One region of the Pseudomonas sp. GD03903 genome, then DNA from elsewhere that is predicted to be linked to it. Evidence: predicted binding sites of a transcription regulator. Region 1 holds the regulator's gene; each other region holds the start of a gene.

Region 1 (6,192 bases):
ATCTTGCCCAGCGGCTTGATCACCACCTCTTCCTGGCCCACCAACTGGTCGACCACGAAGCCGATGCGCTGGGTGCCGACGGAGAGGATCACCACGTGGCCCTCGCCCGGCTCGTCATACTGCGCGCCCGGCACCAGCCAGCGCTTGAGGTAGAACAGCGGCAGGGCCTTGTCGCGGACGATCACCACTTCCTGGCCGTCGACCACGTTGGTGTTCGACAGGTCGAGGTGGAAGATCTCGTTGACGTTGACCAGCGGGAAGGCGAAGGCCTGGTTGCCCAGCATCACCATCAGGGTCGGCATGATCGCCAGGGTCAGCGGGACCTTGATGACGATCTTCGAGCCCTGGCCCTTGGCCGAGAAGATGTTGATGATGCCGTTGAGCTGGGAAATCTTGGTCTTCACCACGTCCATGCCGACACCGCGGCCGGAGACGTCGGAGATCTCGGTCTTGGTCGAGAAGCCCGGGGCGAAGATCAGGTTGTAGCAGTCGGACTCGGACAGGCGATCCGCCGCGTCCTTGTCCAGCAGGCCCTTTTCCACGGCCTTGGCGCGCAGTACGTCGGGGTCCATGCCTTTGCCGTCATCGGAGATCGACAGCAGGATATGGTCGCCCTCCTGCTCGGCGGATAGCACCACCTTGCCCGAGCGGGACTTGCCAGCGGCCTCACGCTCGTCCGGGCTTTCGATGCCATGGTCGACCGCATTGCGCACCAGGTGCACCAGCGGATCGGCCAGGGCCTCGACGAGGTTCTTGTCGAGGTCGGTTTCTTCACCGATCAACTCGAGGTTGATCTCTTTCTTCAGGTTGCGCGCCAGGTCGCGGACCTGCCGCGGGAAGCGCCCGAAGACCTTCTTGATCGGCTGCATGCGGGTCTTCATGACCGACGACTGCAGGTCGGCGGTGACCACGTCGAGGTTGGAAACGGCCTTGGCCATCGCCTCGTCGCCGCTGTTCAGGCCCAGGCGCACCAGGCGGTTACGCACCAGCACCAGCTCGCCGACCATGTTCATGATCTCGTCCAGGCGGGCGGTGTCCACGCGCACGGTGGTTTCCGCTTCGTTGGCCGGCTTCTCCACGGCGGCGGCGGCAGCAGGCTTGGCCGGCGCCGGCTTGGCGGCAGCGGCTGGCGCCGGAGCGGCAGCGGGCTTGGGCGCAGGCGCGGCGGCGGCAGGCTTGGCGGCCGCGACCGGCTCTTCCTTGGCGCCGGTGAACTGGCCCTTGCCATGCAACTCGTCGAGCAGCTTCTCGAATTCGTCGTCGGTGATGTTGTCGTCGCCGCTGGCAGCCGGAGCTTCCTCGGCTTTCGGCTCGGCGGCAGCGGCGGCTTCTTCCTTCGCACCGGTGAACTGGCCCTTGCCGTGCAACTGGTCAAGCAACGCTTCGAACTCGTCGTCACTGATCTCGTCGCTGGCGGCCGGTGTCTCGGCGGCGGGAGCCGGAGCCGCCTTGGCGGGCTCCTTGGCGCCGGCGCTGAACTGGCCCTTGCCGTGCAGCTGGTCAAGCAGCGCTTCGAACTCGTCATCGGTGATGTCGTCGCCACCGCCACCAACCGGCGCGGCGGGTGTATCGGCAGCGGGTTCGAGGGCATCCATCAGTTGCTCGAACTCGGCGTCGGTGATGTCGCCATACGCCGCAGGAGCCGCCGGGGCCTCTGGCGCAACGGGTTCGGCAACGACCGGGGCGGGAGCCGGAGCTTCGGCGGGAGCAGCGTTCGGGTCAGCCAGACGCGACAGCGCGGCCAACAGCTCGGGAGTGGCCGGGGTCGGCTCCTGCGCGTCACGCACCTGCTGGAACATGACGTTGACGGTATCCAGCGCCTGCAGCATCACGTCCATCAGCTCGGCATCCACGCGGCGTTCGCCCTTGCGCAGCATGTCGAAGACGTTCTCGGCGATGTGGCAGCACTCCACCAGCGCGTTCAGCTGGAGGAAGCCCGCCCCACCCTTGACGGTGTGGAAGCCACGGAAGATGGCATTGAGCAGGTCCATGTCTTCCGGGCGGCTTTCCAGCTCGACCAGTTGTTCGGACAGTAGCTCGAGGATCTCGCCGGCCTCCACCAGGAAGTCCTGGAGGATTTCGTCATCGGCGTCGAAGCTCATTCGGGTGCTCCCTCTACAGCGTCAGCGGACGCTTAAAAACCAAGGCTGGACAACAGATCGTCGACATCGTCCTGACCGGACACGACGTCCTTTCTTGTATCGGCAGCAATCTGCGGACCTTCACCCTTGGACGATCTTTCTTTTTCCACCGCGTCGCGCATGCCGTCGTGGTCATGCTCGATGCCGGCGTAGCGATCGACCTGCCCCGCCATCCAGACCAGCTTGACCAGGTTCGATTCGACCTCGGTCACCAGCTTGGTGACGCGCTTGATCACCTGCCCGGTAAGGTCCTGGAAGTCCTGCGCCAGCAGGATGTCGTTCAGGTGCGCGGAAAGCTTGCGGCTGTCCTGGGCGCTGAGGTAGAGGAACTGCTCGACGCGCTTGGCCAGGTCACGGAAGGCCTCGGGGCCCAGCTCGCGGCGCATGAAGCGCGACCAGTCTTCCTGCAGCTCCTTGGCCTGGGTCTCGATGTGCATCACCACCGGCGTGCACTCTTCCACCAGATCCATGGTGCGATTGGCCGCTTTCTCGGTCATCGTCACCACGTAGGACAGGCGATCAGTCGCGTCAGCGATCTGCGAAACTTCCTGGGCGCGGGGGGAACTGGGGTCGATCTGGAAGTTGACGATGGCGTTGTGCAGCTCACGGGTGAGCTTGCCCACTTCCTGGTAAAGACCGCGATCGCGCGCCTGGTTGAGCTCGGAGATCAGTTGCACGGCAGTCTGGACTTCGCCGCGTTCGAGGCAGTCGACCAATTCGCGCGCGTGTTTTTTCAGGGTCGACTCGAAGTCACCCGCGGATTCGTTGAAATCCATGACGCCCTCTTGGCCAGCCTCAGCTGCCGACCCGCTCGAAAATCTTCTCGATCTTTTCTTTCAGCACCTGGGCGGTGAAAGGCTTGACCACATAGCCGTTGACCCCGGCCTGGGCAGCTTCGATGATCTGGTCGCGCTTGGCTTCGGCGGTGACCATCAGAACCGGCAGGTGCTTCAGGCGCTCGTCGGCGCGGACCGCACGCAGCAGGTCGATGCCGGTCATGCCGGGCATGTTCCAGTCGGTCACGAGGAAGTCGAAGTTGCCGCTGTGCAGCATCGGCAGCGCAGTGGTGCCGTCATCGGCTTCTGCGGTGTTGGTGAACCCCAGGTCCCGCAGGAGGTTCTTGATGATGCGCCTCATCGTGGAAAAGTCGTCCACGATGAGAATTTTCATGTTCTTGTCCAAACCTGCCTCCATCGATACCAAACGCGCCCTGGCGGGCGTGCCGTCAATTCATTGAACGCCGAGCGCTCTTTGCTGTGGGCGCGTCAAGGGAACGTCACCCAAAAAATTCGTAAGCCTCTAACTTGCCGAAGGAAAATACCTTCAGCCTTTTCGCTAGGAACAAGCAGGCGCGAAACTACCCGATGCTCAGCGAGCGCGCCACTCCGCCAGTCGCGAACGCAGGCGCGCGGCGCACTGGCTGTGCAGCTGGCTGACGCGCGATTCGCTGACGCCCAGCACCTCGCCGATCTCCTTGAGGTTGAGTTCCTCGTCGTAGTACAGGGCCAGCACCAGCCGCTCGCGCTCGGGCAGCTTGGTGATGGCATCGGCCAGGGCCGCCTGGAAGCGTTCATCTTCCAGCCCGTGGGACGGCTCGTTGTCGTGGTGCGAAGCGTCTTCGGCAAGGCCGCTACCCTGTTCACCGTCCTGCAACATGTCATCGAAGCTGTACAGACGGCTGCCCTGGGTGTCGCTGAGGATGCCGTAATAATCTTCGAGGCTCATATTGAGTTCGGCAGCAACCTCCTGATCTTTAGCGTCGCGTCCGGTGCGCGCCTCGACGGCACGGATGGCGTCACTGACCATGCGGGTGTTGCGGTGCACCGAACGCGGGGCCCAGTCGCCCTTGCGCACTTCGTCGAGCATGGCGCCGCGGATGCGGATGCCGGCGTAGGTTTCGAAGCTCGCGCCCTTGCCCGAATCGTATTTCTTCGCTGCCTCCAGCAGGCCGATCATGCCGGCCTGCATCAGGTCCTCCACCTGCACGCTGGCCGGCAGGCGGCCCAGCAGGTGGTAGGCGATGCGCTTGACCAGCGGGGCGTGTCGCTGGATCAGCAGTTCCTGGGAGTTGTGCGCCTGTGCCTTGCTGTACATACGCGCTCCGGAGGCCGCGATCATACGGCCGAACCCGTGGGATGTTGCACCAGGCGCTCGACGAAGAACTCCAGGTGCCCTCGTGGGTTGGCCGGCAGCGGCCAGCTGTCGACCTTCTGCGCCACCGCACGGAAGGCCAGGGACGCCTTGCTGCGCGGGAACGCCTCATACACCGAGCGCTGCTTCTGCACCGCCTTGCGCACCGACTCGTCGTAGGGGATGGCGCCGACGTACTGCAGCGCCACGTCGAGGAAGCGGTCGGTGACCTTGGTCAGCTTGGCGAACAGGTTGCGCCCCTCCTGGGGGCTGTGCGCCATGTTTGCCAGTACGCGGAAACGGGTCATGCCGTAGTCGCGATTGAGCAGCTTGATCAAAGCGTAGGCATCGGTGATGGACGTGGGTTCATCACAGACGACCAGCAGCACTTCCTGGGCAGCGCGGACGAAGCTCACCACCGAGTCGCCGATGCCGGCGGCGGTGTCCACCACCAGCACGTCGATGTTGTCGCTGATGTCGCTGAACGCCTGGATCAGCCCGGCATGCTGCATCGGCGTGAGGTGCACCATGCTCTGGGTGCCCGAGGCCGCGGGGACGATGCGGATGCCGCCGGGCCCCTGGAGGATCACGTCGCGCAGGTCGCATTCGCCTTCGATCACGTCGGCCAGCGTGCGCTTGGGCGACAGACCCAGCAGCACGTCGACGTTGGCCAGGCCCAGGTCGGCGTCCAGCAGCATGACGCGGCGGCCCAGATCGGCCAGCGCCAGCGACAGATTCACCGACACATTGGTCTTGCCCACGCCACCCTTGCCACCGGTGACTGCGATTACCTGAACCGGATGCATACCCATATCAATACCTTGTCTCGTCGTTCGACCGTTGCGCATCAAACGCTTCGGCTAATCCGGCTGCGGTGCTCCACCGCCTCCGGTGCTCGCGGATCGTCTAGCAGAGCATCCGCATCGCTTGGGCGGCTCAACCGGCCACCCCACGCCCCACCCGGGGCTCACAATCTTCAGCTGGCGCGACGCACCGGCTGCTGGTAAAGGCCGGCGAACATGTCGGCCATGGCGTCTTCACTGGGCTCTTCCGGCGACTGCAGGCTCACCGCACGGCTGACCAGTTGGTGCGCGCGTGCCACTTGCAGGTCATCCGGAATCTTCGGTCCATCAGCCAGATAGGCTACCGGGAGATGCTGGCTGATAGCCAGAGCCAGAGCTTCGCCGAGGCTTCCCGCTTCGTCCAGCTTGGTCAGGATGCACCCGGCCAGCCCACAGGAACGATAGTTCTGCCAGGCGGCCTTGAGCACCTGGGCCTGGCTGGTCGCGGCCAGCACCAGGTAATTCTTCACGTTCAGGCTCAGCGACGACAGCGCTTCGAGCTGCATGCGCAGCGCCGGATCGGTGGCCGGCAGGCCTGCGGTGTCGATCAGCACCAGACGCTTGCGCGCCAGCGGGGCCATGGCCTGGATCAGCGACTGGCCCGGATCGACCAGGGTCACCGGCACGTTGAGGATACGGCCCAGGGTCTTGATCTGCTCCTGCGCGCCGATGCGGAAGCTGTCCATCGACACCAGGGCGATGCTCTGCGCGCCGTACTTCAGCACGTAGCGGGCGGCGAGCTTGGCCAGGGTGGTGGTCTTGCCCATGCCGGCCGGGCCGACCAGGGCAATCACGCCGCCCTGCTCCAGCAGGTCGGTTTCCGGGGTGTTGATCGAGCGCGCCAGGTGCGCCAGCAGCATGCGCCAGGCCTGCTTCGGATCGGCGATGGAGGCCACGCGCTCCAGCAGGCTGCGCGACAGGTCGGCCGGCAGGCCCATGCGCTGCAGGCGACGCCACAGGTTGGCCTGTTTCGGACGCTGGTTCTGCAATTGGTTCCAGGCGATCGAGCCAAGCTGCACTTCGATCAGCTCGCGCAGGCCGTTGAGTTCGAAGCGCATGGCTTCCAGGGCCTGCTGGCC
Region 2 (6,192 bases), on a different contig from region 1:
CCACCGCTTCCAGGAGGGCTTCAAGGACATGGCGACCTGGATCGGCGAAGGCAAGCTGAAATCGAAGGAGGACATCGTCGAGGGGCTGGAAACCTTCCCCGAGACCCTGGCCAAGCTGTTCAGCGGCGAGAACTTCGGCAAGCTGGTGCTGAAGGTCTGAGGCGCCGTAGGAGCGGACTCTGTCCGCGATGGTCTCCGGCGCAATGCGGGCCTATCGCGGACGGAGTCCGCTCCTACCCGAAGCCGATCATCGGCGGGCAGCGGCAACCTTGTAGGAGCGAGCTTGCTCGCGAACCCGCCCGGCACCGATGTCGTCGGCAAGAGCGTTCGCGAGCAAGCTCGCTCCTACAGTTTCCCCGCATTTCCGTTCGGGGTGGCGTTACGGCCCGGCCTGTCGGCCGAATCGCCGATGAATCCGCTCAAAAGCCCCTCCTCCTGGCCCTGGCTGCGCTCCCCGTTCTTGAGGGAGAGGGGACCGGTTGTGCCGGCTTGGAACATGCCTTCATCCTGCACCGAACTACCCTCTCCCTGAAGGAATCGGAACCGATTGTGCCGACTGATGCCGTGGTTTCATCCTGCACCGTACTGCCCCCTCTCCCTCTGGGAGACGACTGCATGGATGCAGGAGGTAGAGCGACGCAGGATGCCAAAGCCGAGGGCTGGGGTGGGGGGCAAGCCCGGCACCGGAGCCACAAACCAATGACCTTCCTTCTTTCAGACCTCTATCTCGATGATTTCCGACAAGCTCTGAGGCGCCTTTCCAGCTAGGATTTCCCTTGGCCGATTCCAAGGAAGATCCCCGATGTCCCTCGCCCGCTGGCTGCCCGGTCTGGACAGCCTGCTGCACTACCGCTACGACTGGCTGCCGCGCGATATCCAGGCCGGCCTGTCGGTGGCTGCCGTGCAGATTCCCACCGCCATCGCCTACTCGCAGATCATCGGCTTCCCGCCTCAGGTCGGGCTCTACGCCTGCATTCTGCCGATGCTGATCTACGCGATTGTCGGCAGCTCGCGGCAACTGATGGTCGGCCCGGATGCCGCCACCGCCGCGATGGTCGCGGCGGCCATCACGCCGCTGGCGGCAGGCAACCCGGAGCGGCTGCTGCAGTTGTCAATGATCGTCGCGGTGCTGGTGGGCATCCTGTCCATCGCCGCCGGCTTCGCCCGCGCCGGTTTCGTCGCCAGCTTCCTCTCGCGGCCAACCCTGGTGGGTTACCTCAACGGCATCGGCCTGAGCCTGATCGCCGGACAGCTGGGCAAGATCCTTGGCTACCACAGCGAAACCAGCGGCTTTGTTCGTGGCCTGATCGCGCTGGCGCGCAACCTCGCCGATACGCACCTGCCGACGCTGGCACTGGGCGTCGGCACCCTGGTGCTGATGATCCTGCTGCCGCGACGCTACCCGAAGATTCCCGGAGCCCTGGTGGGCGTGTTATTCGCCTCGGTCATCGCGGCCCTGTTCGGCCTGGACCAATACGGCATCAAGTTGCTCGGCGAAGTGCCGCAAGGCCTGCCGCACCTGAGCTGGCCGAAGACCAGCGTCGAGGAGGCCGGCAGCCTGTTCCGCGACGCCATGGGCATCACCATCGTCAGCTTCTGCAGCGCCATGCTCACCGCGCGCAGCTTCGCCGCCCGCCACGGCTACGCCATCGACGCCAACCACGAGTTCATGGCGCTGGGCATGGCCAACATCGGCGCGGGGATATCCCAGGGCTTCGTCATCAGCGGCGCCGACTCGCGTACCGCGGTGAACGACATGGTCGGCGGCAAGAGCCAGATGGTCGGCATAGTCGCCGCGCTGGTGATCGGCCTGGTTCTGCTGCTGTTCAGCAAGCCGCTAGGCTGGGTGCCAATGCCAGCGCTGGGCGCGGTGCTGCTGATGGCCGGCTGGGGCCTGATCGACTTCCGCGCGCTGCGCGGTTTCTGGGCGCTGAGCCGGTTCGAGTTCGGCCTGTGCGTACTGACCACGGTCGGCGTGCTCAGCGTTGGCGTGCTGCCGGGCATCTTCGTCGCCATCATGCTGGCCCTGCTGCGGCTGCTCTATCTCACCTATCGCCCGCACGACGCGGTGATGGGCTGGGTGCACGGCATCGACGGCCAGGTGGAGATCGAGCAGTACCCCAACGCACGCACCTTGCCGGGGCTGGTGATCTACCGCTTCGACGCGCCGATCCTGTTCTTCAATGCCGACTACTTCAAGCAGCGCATCCTCGAGGTGGTAGCCCGGACGCCGCATGCCCGCGCCGTGCTGCTCAATGCCGAAGGTATCCTCAACCTGGATATCAGCGGCCTGACGACGCTGCGCGAGGTGCAGCAGACCCTCGACGCCCAGGGCGTGCACCTGTCATTGGCGCGGGTCACCGGCGAGACGCTGGGCCTGCTCAAGCGTTCGCAACTGCTCGGCGAGATAAAACCGCCGCTGGTGTTCAGCTCGGTGCGCGCGGGCGTCAACGCCTACCGGCGCTGGCACCAGCAGCGCAAGCGCGAGCAGGAAGCCGCCGGGCGCACCGCAGTGGCATCACAGCCGGAACTGCCCGACCAGCCCTTGTAGTTCGCGGCTGAGCTGCGCCAGCTCGACGCTGGAAGACGCCGTGGACTGCATGGCCTGCGCCGATTCGTCGGCAATGCCGCGGATGCTGGTGACGCTGCGGCTGATCTCCTCGGCCACCGCGCTCTGCTGCTCGGAGGCGGCGGCGATCTGCTGGTTCATCTGGTGGATCACCGCCACCGCCGAGGCGATGTTGCCCAGCGCGGCCTCAGTCTGCACCGCGTCGCCCACGGTCATCTCCACCAGCGCGTGACTGCGCTGCATGCGCTGCACCGACGTATTCGCACCACTCTGCAGGGCAGCGATCAGCGTCTCGATCTCGGCGGTGGACTGCTGGGTGCGCCGCGCCAGCGCCCGCACTTCGTCGGCCACCACGGCAAAGCCCCGGCCCTGCTCCCCCGCCCGCGCCGCCTCGATGGCCGCGTTGAGCGCCAGCAGGTTGGTCTGCTCGGCGACGTTCTTGATCACGTCCAGCACGCTGCCAATGCTCTGGCTCTCGCGGCCCAGTTGCTCGATGCTCTGCGTGGCGGCACGCACGGCTTCGGCCAGCTGCTCGATGCGGCCGAGGGTCTGGCGTACCACGTCCTGCCCGCTGGCGACCTTGCCGTCGGCCTGTTCGGCGGAACTGGCGGCTTCCTCGGCGTTGCGCGCGACGTCGTGAACGGTGGCGGCCATCTGGTTCATCGCCGTGGCGACCTGGTCGGTCTCGGCCTTCTGCGAGTTCACCCCATGCTGGGTACGCTCGGTGACACTGGACAGCGCCTGCGCCGAGGCGGTGATCTGCCCGACGCCCGCGCTGAGCCGGCTGACGATGCCGCGCAGGCTGTCGGCCATGCTGCCCACCGCCCCCATCAGTTGACCAACCTCGTCCTTGCGGCGCACGTCGATACTGACGCTCAGGTCCCCCTCGGCGATGCGGCTGGCCATGCCGATGACCTGGCGCAGCGGGCGCACGATCATCCAGGTGATCAGCAACGAAGCCAGCGCGCCCACCAGCAGCGCCAGCGCCGCCGAAGCGACGATCAGCAGCGTGTTGGTGCGCAACTGCTTCTGCATGGCCGCACGCTGAGCGGAGTAGGCGTCGTCGACCTGCTGCATGACCTGGGCCGCGCGCTCGTTCATCTGCGCGTGGACCTGTTTTTCCTGCTCGAGGCTGGCGGTGTATTCGTCGAGCTTCTCGACGAAGGCGTTGATGTTGGTGATGACGTCCTTGAGCACCGAAACATAGGTCGGGTCGGTGATAACCTCCTGCAGCTTCGCGGACAGCTCCAGCGCCTCGGCGGCGGACTTGATGCGCCCCACCTCGGCCTTCTCGGCGCTGCCCTCCTTCGCGTCGCTGCCGGCCTCCAGGCGCGAGCGTGCCTCGTTCAGGCCCTGCAGCACCAGACGATAGAGCTGGCTGACCTGGGCGGCCTGCTGCAGCAGTTCCTCGCCCTTCTGGCCCTGGGATTCCTTGAGTTCGTAGGCGCCGTCGTCGGCCAGGCTCGACTGCAGGATGTCCAGGCTGTTGGAGGCGCCGTTCACCGACCAGGTGGCGGCGTCCAGCGACAGGCGTCGGCTCTTGCTGGATTTCTCGAAACTGGCGAAAGCCGCCAGGTAGTCGGCGACACCCTGCTCCACGCCGGCCATGGCCGTTGCCTGCTGCGGCTGCGCCTTGAGCCGCGCCACCGCTTCGCCGAGGTTGCCGGCGTGCTCGCGCAGACGCTTGGCGGAAGCATCGCTGGCGTCGATCACAAAGTCCTTCTCGCTCTGGCGCATCTCCAGCAACTCGCGGTTGATGGTCGACATGTCGCCGAGCAGGTCAAAGCGCTGGGCAATGCCCCGCAGCGAAGTAACGCCGATCACCGCCACCAGGGTGGTGAGCAATAGCACCAGGCCGAAGCCGATGGCCAGTTTCTTCGCCGTACCCATGTCGGCCAGACGACGCTGCACGAAGGCAACCATGGCATCTCCCCCCATCCGCAATGGCGTTTCAGGAAATCCTCGAAGGTCTCCTGATCGTTATCGCTGCTTTTGGGCGGAACATTAGGAGCGCCGCCCGCTGGCTGGATAGAGGGCGAGACGGTGATGGCACGGTGATGCTGCGGAGAGATACGTGAAGGTCGCATCCAGAACACTGAACAGGACTTTCCTGACACGGTTACGGAACTCGCCGACAGCGACCTAGCGCTCCGACCGTGCAGATTCCGGCACCTGACTTTCCACTCCTGGTTGCGGATGAACGCCTACTACCAACTGGTCCTGCAGCGCCCTCTGGCAGGATACGCCGACACACTGTGCCTGCCGGAGCTGTACCGCGAGCAACGGCGCCTCGATCCGTTGCTGCTGGCTCGCGGCAACCTGCCGATCCGTGAGTTCGTCTACCCGCAGGCCTACGACGAGGCCAGGGACGAATGGCTGGACTGCTGGTTCGATGCCCAGACCGGCTGGCAGATGGTGCATGACATCGTCCGCCTGGTTCACGGCAGCGCGCAGCAATACCCCCATCGCGACGCTTTGCTCTCGGAACTCTTCAGCCTTGGCGAGCGGCTGGACGTGGCGCGCATGGGCGGCATCGATTGGCAGCTTGGCCTGGAGCTGGAGTTCACCTGACAGCACTGCGCCAGGCGCCAGCACCTACCTGGGGCGAATCATGCTGAAGGTGTCACGGGTATAGCTGTACTGGGTGCCGCCCAGACGACCCACCAGGTCCAGCTTCACCGGGTCGACATGACGCTCGTCGTGCATCACCGATTCATCGATATGCGCCAGCAGCACACGGGCGAAGATCAGCATGCTGGAGGGGTTTTCCGCCGGGTACGGCAGGATTTCCGCCAACTGGCACTCGAAGGCCACCGGCGCGCCAGCCACCCGCGGCGGCGCCACGCGCTCGCTGGGCACGGAGGCGATGCCGGCGTGCTCGATCTCACTGACACCGTGGGGCAGCCAGGCGGCCGTGGCGTTCATCTGCTCGGCCTGGGCGGCGCTGACCAGGTGAATGACCAGCTCACCGGTCTCGCGCACGTTGCGCAGGGTGTCCTTGACGCTACCGTCGTCGCGCACGCTGGTGTTGACCAGCAGGGTCGGCGGCGAATCGCTGATGACCTGGAAGAAGCTGAACGGCGCGAGGTTGCTCTGGCCGTCCGCGGACAACGTGGAGACCCAGGCGATCGGCCGCGGCGTGACAGTGGAGGCCAGCCAGCGATAGGCCTCGGCCTTGGACAGTTGGGTGAAGTCGAGTTGCATGGGCAAGTCCGGACAGGGCGATGGGCGATGCAATGGGAAGTCGCGGGGCCGCTCCCGGCGGCCCGGCTGCGCGCGGCTCAACGGCCGGCGCGGGATTCCTTGATGTAGAAGCGCGCGCGGCTGGCCTTGTCCGAGCATCCGTCGTAGGCCTCGACCTGCTGCTGAGTCTTGGCGGCGGTGAGCAGGCCCAGGGCCTTGGAGTAGCTGACGGTGCCGGCGAAACCTTCGGCCTTGGCCAGGTCCAGTTCGTGCCAGGCGGCGTTCAGCTCGTTGGCGCAGCTGTCGCGGTTGACGGTCTTGCCCGAGCAGCCAGCGACGGCCAGCAACAGGGCGATGATCAGGGGAATGCGCGGCATGACGAAACTCCTGCGGGTGTTCGGAATGGTTCCAGCTTAGAACGCGGCGCAGAGGCCTGCCGG
Region 3 (6,192 bases), on a different contig from region 1:
TGGTCTTGCCGCCCGTGGCACCTTCAACGAGCAACTGCAGGCGCAGCGCGCGCTGGTGGACGCCAGCAGCGAGTACTACCGCCTGGCCGACAAGCGCTACCGCACCGGTGTGGACAACTACCTTACCCTGCTCGACGCGCAGCGTTCGCTGTTCAGTGCCCAGCAACAGCTGATCACCGACCGGCTCAACCAACTGACCAGCGAGGTCAACCTGTACAAGGCCCTCGGCGGCGGTTGGCAGGCCACGGCAGCCCAGGCCAAGCCGATCTCCAACGAGGCGCCGGAAGGCCGGTTGTTCTGATCGGAAACAACAAACGCCGCCCTTCGGGGCGGCGTTCTTGTTTGCGCGGGCAATTGGCTCGGGGGCTGGCCGATCGCGGACGAAGTCCGCTCCTACGTCACCGGTGAGCACGTCGCTTGGTCCGGGAGCAGGCCCCCTTGCGATCACGCCTGGGGGGCGATCCTGCGCTGTTGTGCCGGAGTGGGGGACAGTTCGCGAGCAAGCTCGCTCCTACAGGGCACGGAGTACCTGCTCTTCGTAGGAGCGAGCTTGCTCGCGAACCTGCGGATCAGAACATCGCGCTGTGGGTGGCCGGCTGGATATGGTTATCCACCAGCCAGTCCATCGGCGTTATGCACCCTACATTGTTGCGCGAGAGTTTGCGGCGCTTCTGCTGGGGCCGGCGTGCCCTTCGTAGGAGCGAGCTTGCTCGCGAACTTGCGGATCAAAGCATCGCGCTGCGCGTCGCCGGCTGGATCTGGTTGTCCGCCAGCCAATCCAGCGCGCACTCGCGCAGCCTTTCGCCCTGGTAGACATACCAGGCCTGTAGCAGCTCGGGATAACCCATCAGCACGTGGCGGAAGGCCTTGAACGGCTTGCGCCCTTCGATGGCGTTGGCCAGGGCGGAATAGGCGTGCGGCTCCGGCACTTCGCGGAGGAAGTCACGCATCAGGTCCAGTGACTGGCCGCTGCTCAGCGGTTCGATGGGCAGCAGACGCTCCGGCTCGCGGTGCAGCAATTCGGCGAGCTCCGGATCGGGGTCTTCTTCGGCAATCAGCAGCACCTGGCCGCTGAACAGATCGAGGTAGTGATCGATACCCTGGGTGTCGAGCGCGAAGGCGAGTTCGTCGAGGTCGATGGTCAGCGGGCGCATGGTCACTCTCCCTATATGGCGAGTGACCGATCCTACGCCATGCGCATGACAATTGTCCCGCCGGCCGGTGCGGGTGCACCGACCGACTGCCACCTCACAGGCGGAAGAGCCCCACCTGCAGTTGCAGCTCGTTGCCCAGGCGTGCCAATTCGGTGCTGGAACTGGCGGTCTGCTCGCTGGCGGCAGCGGACTGGTCGGCGATCTCGCGCACCTGTACCACGCTGCGGTTGATCTCTTCGGCGACGCTGCTCTGCTGTTCGGCGGCGGAAGCGATCTGCAGGTTCATGCCCTGGATGTCGGCCACGGTGCGGGCGATCACTGCCAGCGCATCGCCGGCGCGGCGGGTCAGTTCCACTGAACTGCCGGTCAGGCGGCGACTGTCGTCCATGCGCGTCACCGCCTCCTGGGCGCCGCGTTGCAGCCCCGCGATCAGACCCTCGATCTCGGCCGTGGAGGATTGGGTGCGCTGCGCCAGGCCGCGAACTTCGTCGGCGACCACGGCGAATCCGCGCCCGGCCTCGCCGGCACGGGCGGCTTCGATAGCGGCATTGAGCGCCAGCAGGTTGGTCTGTTCGGCCACCGATTTGATCACGTCGAGTACGCTGCCGATCTTCTCGCTTTCCTTGCGCAGCAACTCCATGGCCTCGGCGGAGCGATCCACCTCGGTGGCCAGGCGGTCGATCTGGGTCACCGCGTCCCGCACCACCTGGTCGCCCTGGCGCGTCTGCTGGTCGGCCTGTTGTGCGGCGGCGGAGGCCTGCTCGGCGTTGCGCGCGACTTCCTGCACGGTAGCGGCCATTTCATGGATGGCACTGGCAACCTGGTCGGTTTCCACGCGCTGGCTGTTGACCCCGGCGCGGGTCTGCTCGGTGACGGCGGAGAGTTCGTCAGCGGCGGTGGCCAACTGGCTGACGCTGCCGCCGATGTGGCCGAGTAGCTGCGACAGGTTCTCGCGCATGCGCAGCATCACCCGCTGCAACTGGCCCAGCTCGTCGCTGCGCTGCAGGTTGAGGTTACGGGAAAGGCCCTGGGACAGGTCGCCCTGGGCGATGCGCTCGGCCAGCTCCAGGGCCTCGTGCAGCGGACGGACGATCTGGCGATTGATGGCCCAGCCCGACAGCATGCCAAAAGCCAGGGCCAGCACGGCGATGAGGATCTGCCGGGTCTTGGCGGCGGCGGTCTCGGCATCGTTGCGTGCGAGAGTGTCGTCGTAGAGGTGGGTGGCGGCAGAGAGCAGCGCTTCGCTGGCGCCATTCAGGCCCTTGCGTGCCTGCTGGGTGGCGTTTACGCCGTCGCGGAAGTGCTCGATGCCGCTGCGGTAATTCTGCAGGCCATTCAGCGCGCTGTTCAGGCCGTCGGCAGCGATGGCCGGCAATTGGCTCTGCAGGGCGGAGCCGCCGTCGCGCAGCTTGTCGAAGGCGGCAAAGGCGGCCTGTTCGGCGCTGGCGGATTGCTCGAAGACATAGCCACGTACCTGGTAGCGCACCACCAGCAACTGCTGGTGCAACTGGCCGACGGCCTGGGCGCTGTGCAGCAACTGGCTGTCGCCGGGCTGCTCGGCGAGCAGGTCGAAGAGCTGCTTGTCCAGCGCTTCGAAGGCTTGCAGGGCGCTCTGCGCGCTACCCACCAGGGTGCTGCGGGCCTGGGTGCGCTGGTCCACGGCGCGGGTCAGGGCGTTGAAAGCTTCGCGGTATTCGCTCACCGCCTGGCGTGCGGCGTCCAATTGCCTGGCATCGATATCGCTGCCTTTCAGGCGCTGCTCGATCAGCTCCAGCATCTTCGTGCTGTGTTGCTCGACCTTCTCGGCCTGACTGCGGTCGCCGCCCAGCTCGAACTGCAGGCGCGCGAGGTTGGCCTGCTGGCTGAGGTCGTTGAGCTCGGTGATGGTCGCCATCTGCTCACCGCGCCCTGCCTGGTTGTCCAGGCTGCTCAGGCCGCTGAGCAGCACCAGCAGCGTGAGAAAGAGGAGGATGCCGAAGCCCACCACCAGCTTCAGGCTGACGTTCAGGCGTCCCAGCTGTACTACTAGCCAATCGTACATGTCGAACACTCCAGGCAGGCGTCGCCACGGGATCGACGGCCCGTGGCAGGCAACAACAAAAGATCGGAGGCGAGGCGGAATTATCGGGACGCATCTTCGTGCGTCAGAGGCTATCGGCCGCGAGAAGGGAAACTGAAGGCGGGAATTTGTCGCGTCATATCTGACGCGGCCGCGCTCCGGGCGAGCTTTCGTAGGATGGCGTGGAGCGCAGCGATACCCATCGCAGGCGTCGTCGATGGGTGATGGGTATCGCAAGCTCCACCCATCCTACGGGATGGCGCTGCGCGAGGGTTCGGCAGGCGCAGACGTATCGACTGACCATGAAAAAGGCCCGCATTGCGCGGGCCTCTTTCATTGCAGGGTGCAAATCAGACGCGGAAGCGGCTGACCAGCACTTGCAGCTCATTGCCCAGGCGCGCCAGCTCGACGCTGGAAGCGGCGGTTTCCTCGCTGGCGGCAGCAGTCTGTTCGGAGATGTCGCGCACGTTCATCACGCTGCGGTTGATCTCCTCGGCCACGGCGCTCTGCTGCTCGGAGGCGGCGGCGATCTGCTGGTTCATCGACTGGATGGTCGACACGGTGCGGGTGATCGCGCCCAGGCGCTCACCGGCGCGGCGGGTCAGGTCGACAGTGCTGACGGTCAGGTCGCGGCTGGTTTCCATCATCTGCACGGCCTGCTGGGTGCCGCTCTGCAGGCCGGCGATCAGTTCCTCGATCTCTTCGGTGGAGGACTGGGTGCGCTGCGCCAGGCCGCGCACCTCGTCGGCCACCACGGCGAAGCCACGCCCGGCGTCGCCCGCGCGGGCGGCCTCGATGGCGGCGTTGAGCGCCAGCAGGTTGGTCTGCTCGGCTACCGCCTTGATCACGTCCAGCACGCTGCCGATCTTCTCACTCTCACGCTTGAGCTTGAGCACCGACTCGTTGGTGCGGCTGACTTCGCCAGCCAGGCGGTCCATCTGGTTCACTGCTTCGTTCACCGCACCTTCGCCGTCGCGGGCCTGGCGGTCGGCAGCGGAGGCGGCCTCGGAGGCTTCCTCGGCGTTGCGCGCGACTTCCTGCACGGTGGCGGCCATCTCGTTCATCGCGGTGGCGACCTGGTCGGTCTCGGTCTTCTGGTTGTTGACCCCGGCGCTGGTCTGCTCGGTCACCGCGGACAGTTCCTCGGCGGCGCTGGCGATCTGCGTCACGCCATCGTGGATGCGGCCGATCAGCTCGCGCAGGGACAGGTTCATGCGCTGCATGCTCTTCTGCAGCTGGCCCAGCTCGTCGTGGCGGGTGGTCGGGATATCCCGGCTGAGGTCGCCGTCGGCGATGCGCTCGGCGTGGCCCAGTACGTCACGCAGCGGATTGACGATCTGCACGGTGATGATCCAGGCGGCGATGCTGCCCAGCACCAGGGCGATCAGCGTGGCCAGGCCCAGCAGGGTCTTGGCCTGGGCGACGCCGGCGTCGCGCTTGGCGGTCTGGGTAGCGGTCAGCTCGTTGCTCAGCTTCTCGATCTGCTGGCCGCTGTCGCGCATACGGTCGCGGGCGGCCTGGCTGTCGTTGACCTCGTTGCGGTAGTTGGTCAGCGCGTTGCGGTAGGTCTCCAACGCATCGAGGGTGGCGCGGAATTCTCCGTTGAGTTCGGCCGGCGAGGTACTCATGTCGCTCTTCACGCCGTCGATCAGCTTCTGCAGGGCAGAGAAGGCCGGTTGCTCCAGGTTCTGTGCGTCGGTGCTGGTGTAGGCCATCACCTGCAGGCGCGCCTGCATGACGGCGCGGCCAATGCCGGCGAGGTCCTGCAGGTGCTGCAGGCTTTCCACGCTGGCGCTGTTGACCAGCTTCTGCTCGGCTTTCTGCAGGCCCTCGCTGACTGCGCCGGCGGCCTGGATCAGCACCTGCTTGGCGGCATCGCGCTCTTCGAAGGACTTCAGCAACTGGGCGTACAGCTTGCGGTATTCCACGCTCAGCTCATGCTGCTGGTCGATGACGCGACGGTCCTCGGCCTCGCTGAACTTTTCGTTCAGCGCGCGGTGGCGCTGGTCCAGCTTGTCCAGTGTATCGAGCACCAGCCTGGCGTCTTCCGGAGCGCGGGTGGACTGGAACTTCAGGCGGGCGATGCGCAGGTCCTTGGCGATCGAGATCAGCTCGGAAATCTCGCCGAGCTTGTCTCCCCGGTTGATCACATTGCCCAGGTTGATCCAGCCGGTAAGGGCGATCAGCAGGGTGAGCAGCAGCACCAGGCCGAAGCCTGCGGCGAGTTTGAGTTTGACAGTCAGGTTGTTGAACCAGCGAAACATGAAGGCGGCGCTCCAGGGGTTGTACGGGGCCGGTACGCATGGCTGAGCAGGAAATGCGCAGAGTGGGGACGACCGGTACCGCTGATATCGGCGCGGGCGCGTGGAACTGAAGAGTTCCGGGGTGCTTTTTCTGACTGGCGGTTCACGCTGGAGGCCGCGTGGTTACTGGCTTTGCGCCAGTTTGAGTTAGAACAGTCGTGCCAGAAGGGCGGTCACGGCAGTCTCGACGCGCAAGATGCGTTCACCCAGTTGTACGGGATTCAGGCCGGCCTCTCGCAGCTTGTCGACCTCGTAGGGAATCCAGCCGCCCTCCGGGCCGATCGCCAGCGTCACGGGTTCGCTCAACGCACGCGGGCACTCGGGCCAGGGGCCGGGGTGGCCGATCAGGCCGAGGCTGCCGGCAGCGAGGGCGGGCAGGCGATCCTCGACGAAGGGCTTGAAGCGCTTCTCGATGATGACCTCGGGCAGCGCCGTATCGCGGGCTTGTTCGAGGCCCAGGATCAGTTGCTCGCGAATGGCCTCGGGCTCGAGGAAGGGCGTCTGCCAGAAGCTCTTTTCCACCCGGTAGCTGTTGAGCAGCACCAGGCGCGGCACGCCCATGGCGGCCACGGTCTGCAGCACTCGGCGGAGCATCTTCGGGCGGGGCAGGGCGAGCAGCAGGGTCAGCGGCAGTTTCACCGGCGGGGCCTGGTCGAAGCTGACCTGCAACTCGGCC

The links. Region 1 encodes FliA, which starts transcription of late flagellar genes. Its sites were predicted from a motif close to CTAAAGTTTNNNNNNNNNNNGCCGNTAA; they were not measured.
Region 2: a site for FliA is predicted at 4,550-4,577, ahead of N5C91_RS12965 (methyl-accepting chemotaxis protein). Genes of this name have one in related genera too.
Region 3: a site for FliA is predicted at 3,306-3,333, ahead of N5C91_RS26040 (methyl-accepting chemotaxis protein). Genes of this name have one in related genera too.

Annotation. Positions count from the first base shown of each region.
Region 1 covers NZ_JAOCBT010000015.1:52,656-58,847, forward strand. Annotated here, with positions in the region: gene N5C91_RS21645 (chemotaxis protein CheA) at 1-2,102, opposite strand, end outside; gene N5C91_RS21650 (protein phosphatase CheZ) at 2,135-2,917, opposite strand; gene N5C91_RS21655 (chemotaxis response regulator CheY) at 2,937-3,311, opposite strand; gene fliA (RNA polymerase sigma factor FliA) at 3,510-4,259, opposite strand; gene fleN (flagellar synthesis regulator FleN) at 4,256-5,083, opposite strand; gene flhF (flagellar biosynthesis protein FlhF) at 5,248-6,192, opposite strand, start outside.
Region 2 covers NZ_JAOCBT010000007.1:36,208-42,399, reverse strand. Annotated here, with positions in the region: gene N5C91_RS12975 (NADP-dependent oxidoreductase) at 1-160, shown strand, start outside; gene N5C91_RS12970 (SulP family inorganic anion transporter) at 803-2,551, shown strand; gene N5C91_RS12965 (methyl-accepting chemotaxis protein) at 2,519-4,492, opposite strand; gene N5C91_RS12960 (hypothetical protein) at 4,766-5,140, shown strand; gene N5C91_RS12955 (flavin reductase family protein) at 5,165-5,773, opposite strand; gene N5C91_RS12950 (hypothetical protein) at 5,851-6,129, opposite strand.
Region 3 covers NZ_JAOCBT010000022.1:34,508-40,699, reverse strand. Annotated here, with positions in the region: gene N5C91_RS26050 (AdeC/AdeK/OprM family multidrug efflux complex outer membrane factor) at 1-301, shown strand, start outside; gene N5C91_RS26045 (UPF0158 family protein) at 726-1,154, opposite strand; gene N5C91_RS26040 (methyl-accepting chemotaxis protein) at 1,249-3,195, opposite strand; gene N5C91_RS26035 (methyl-accepting chemotaxis protein) at 3,564-5,477, opposite strand; gene N5C91_RS26030 (16S rRNA (uracil(1498)-N(3))-methyltransferase) at 5,664-6,192, opposite strand, start outside.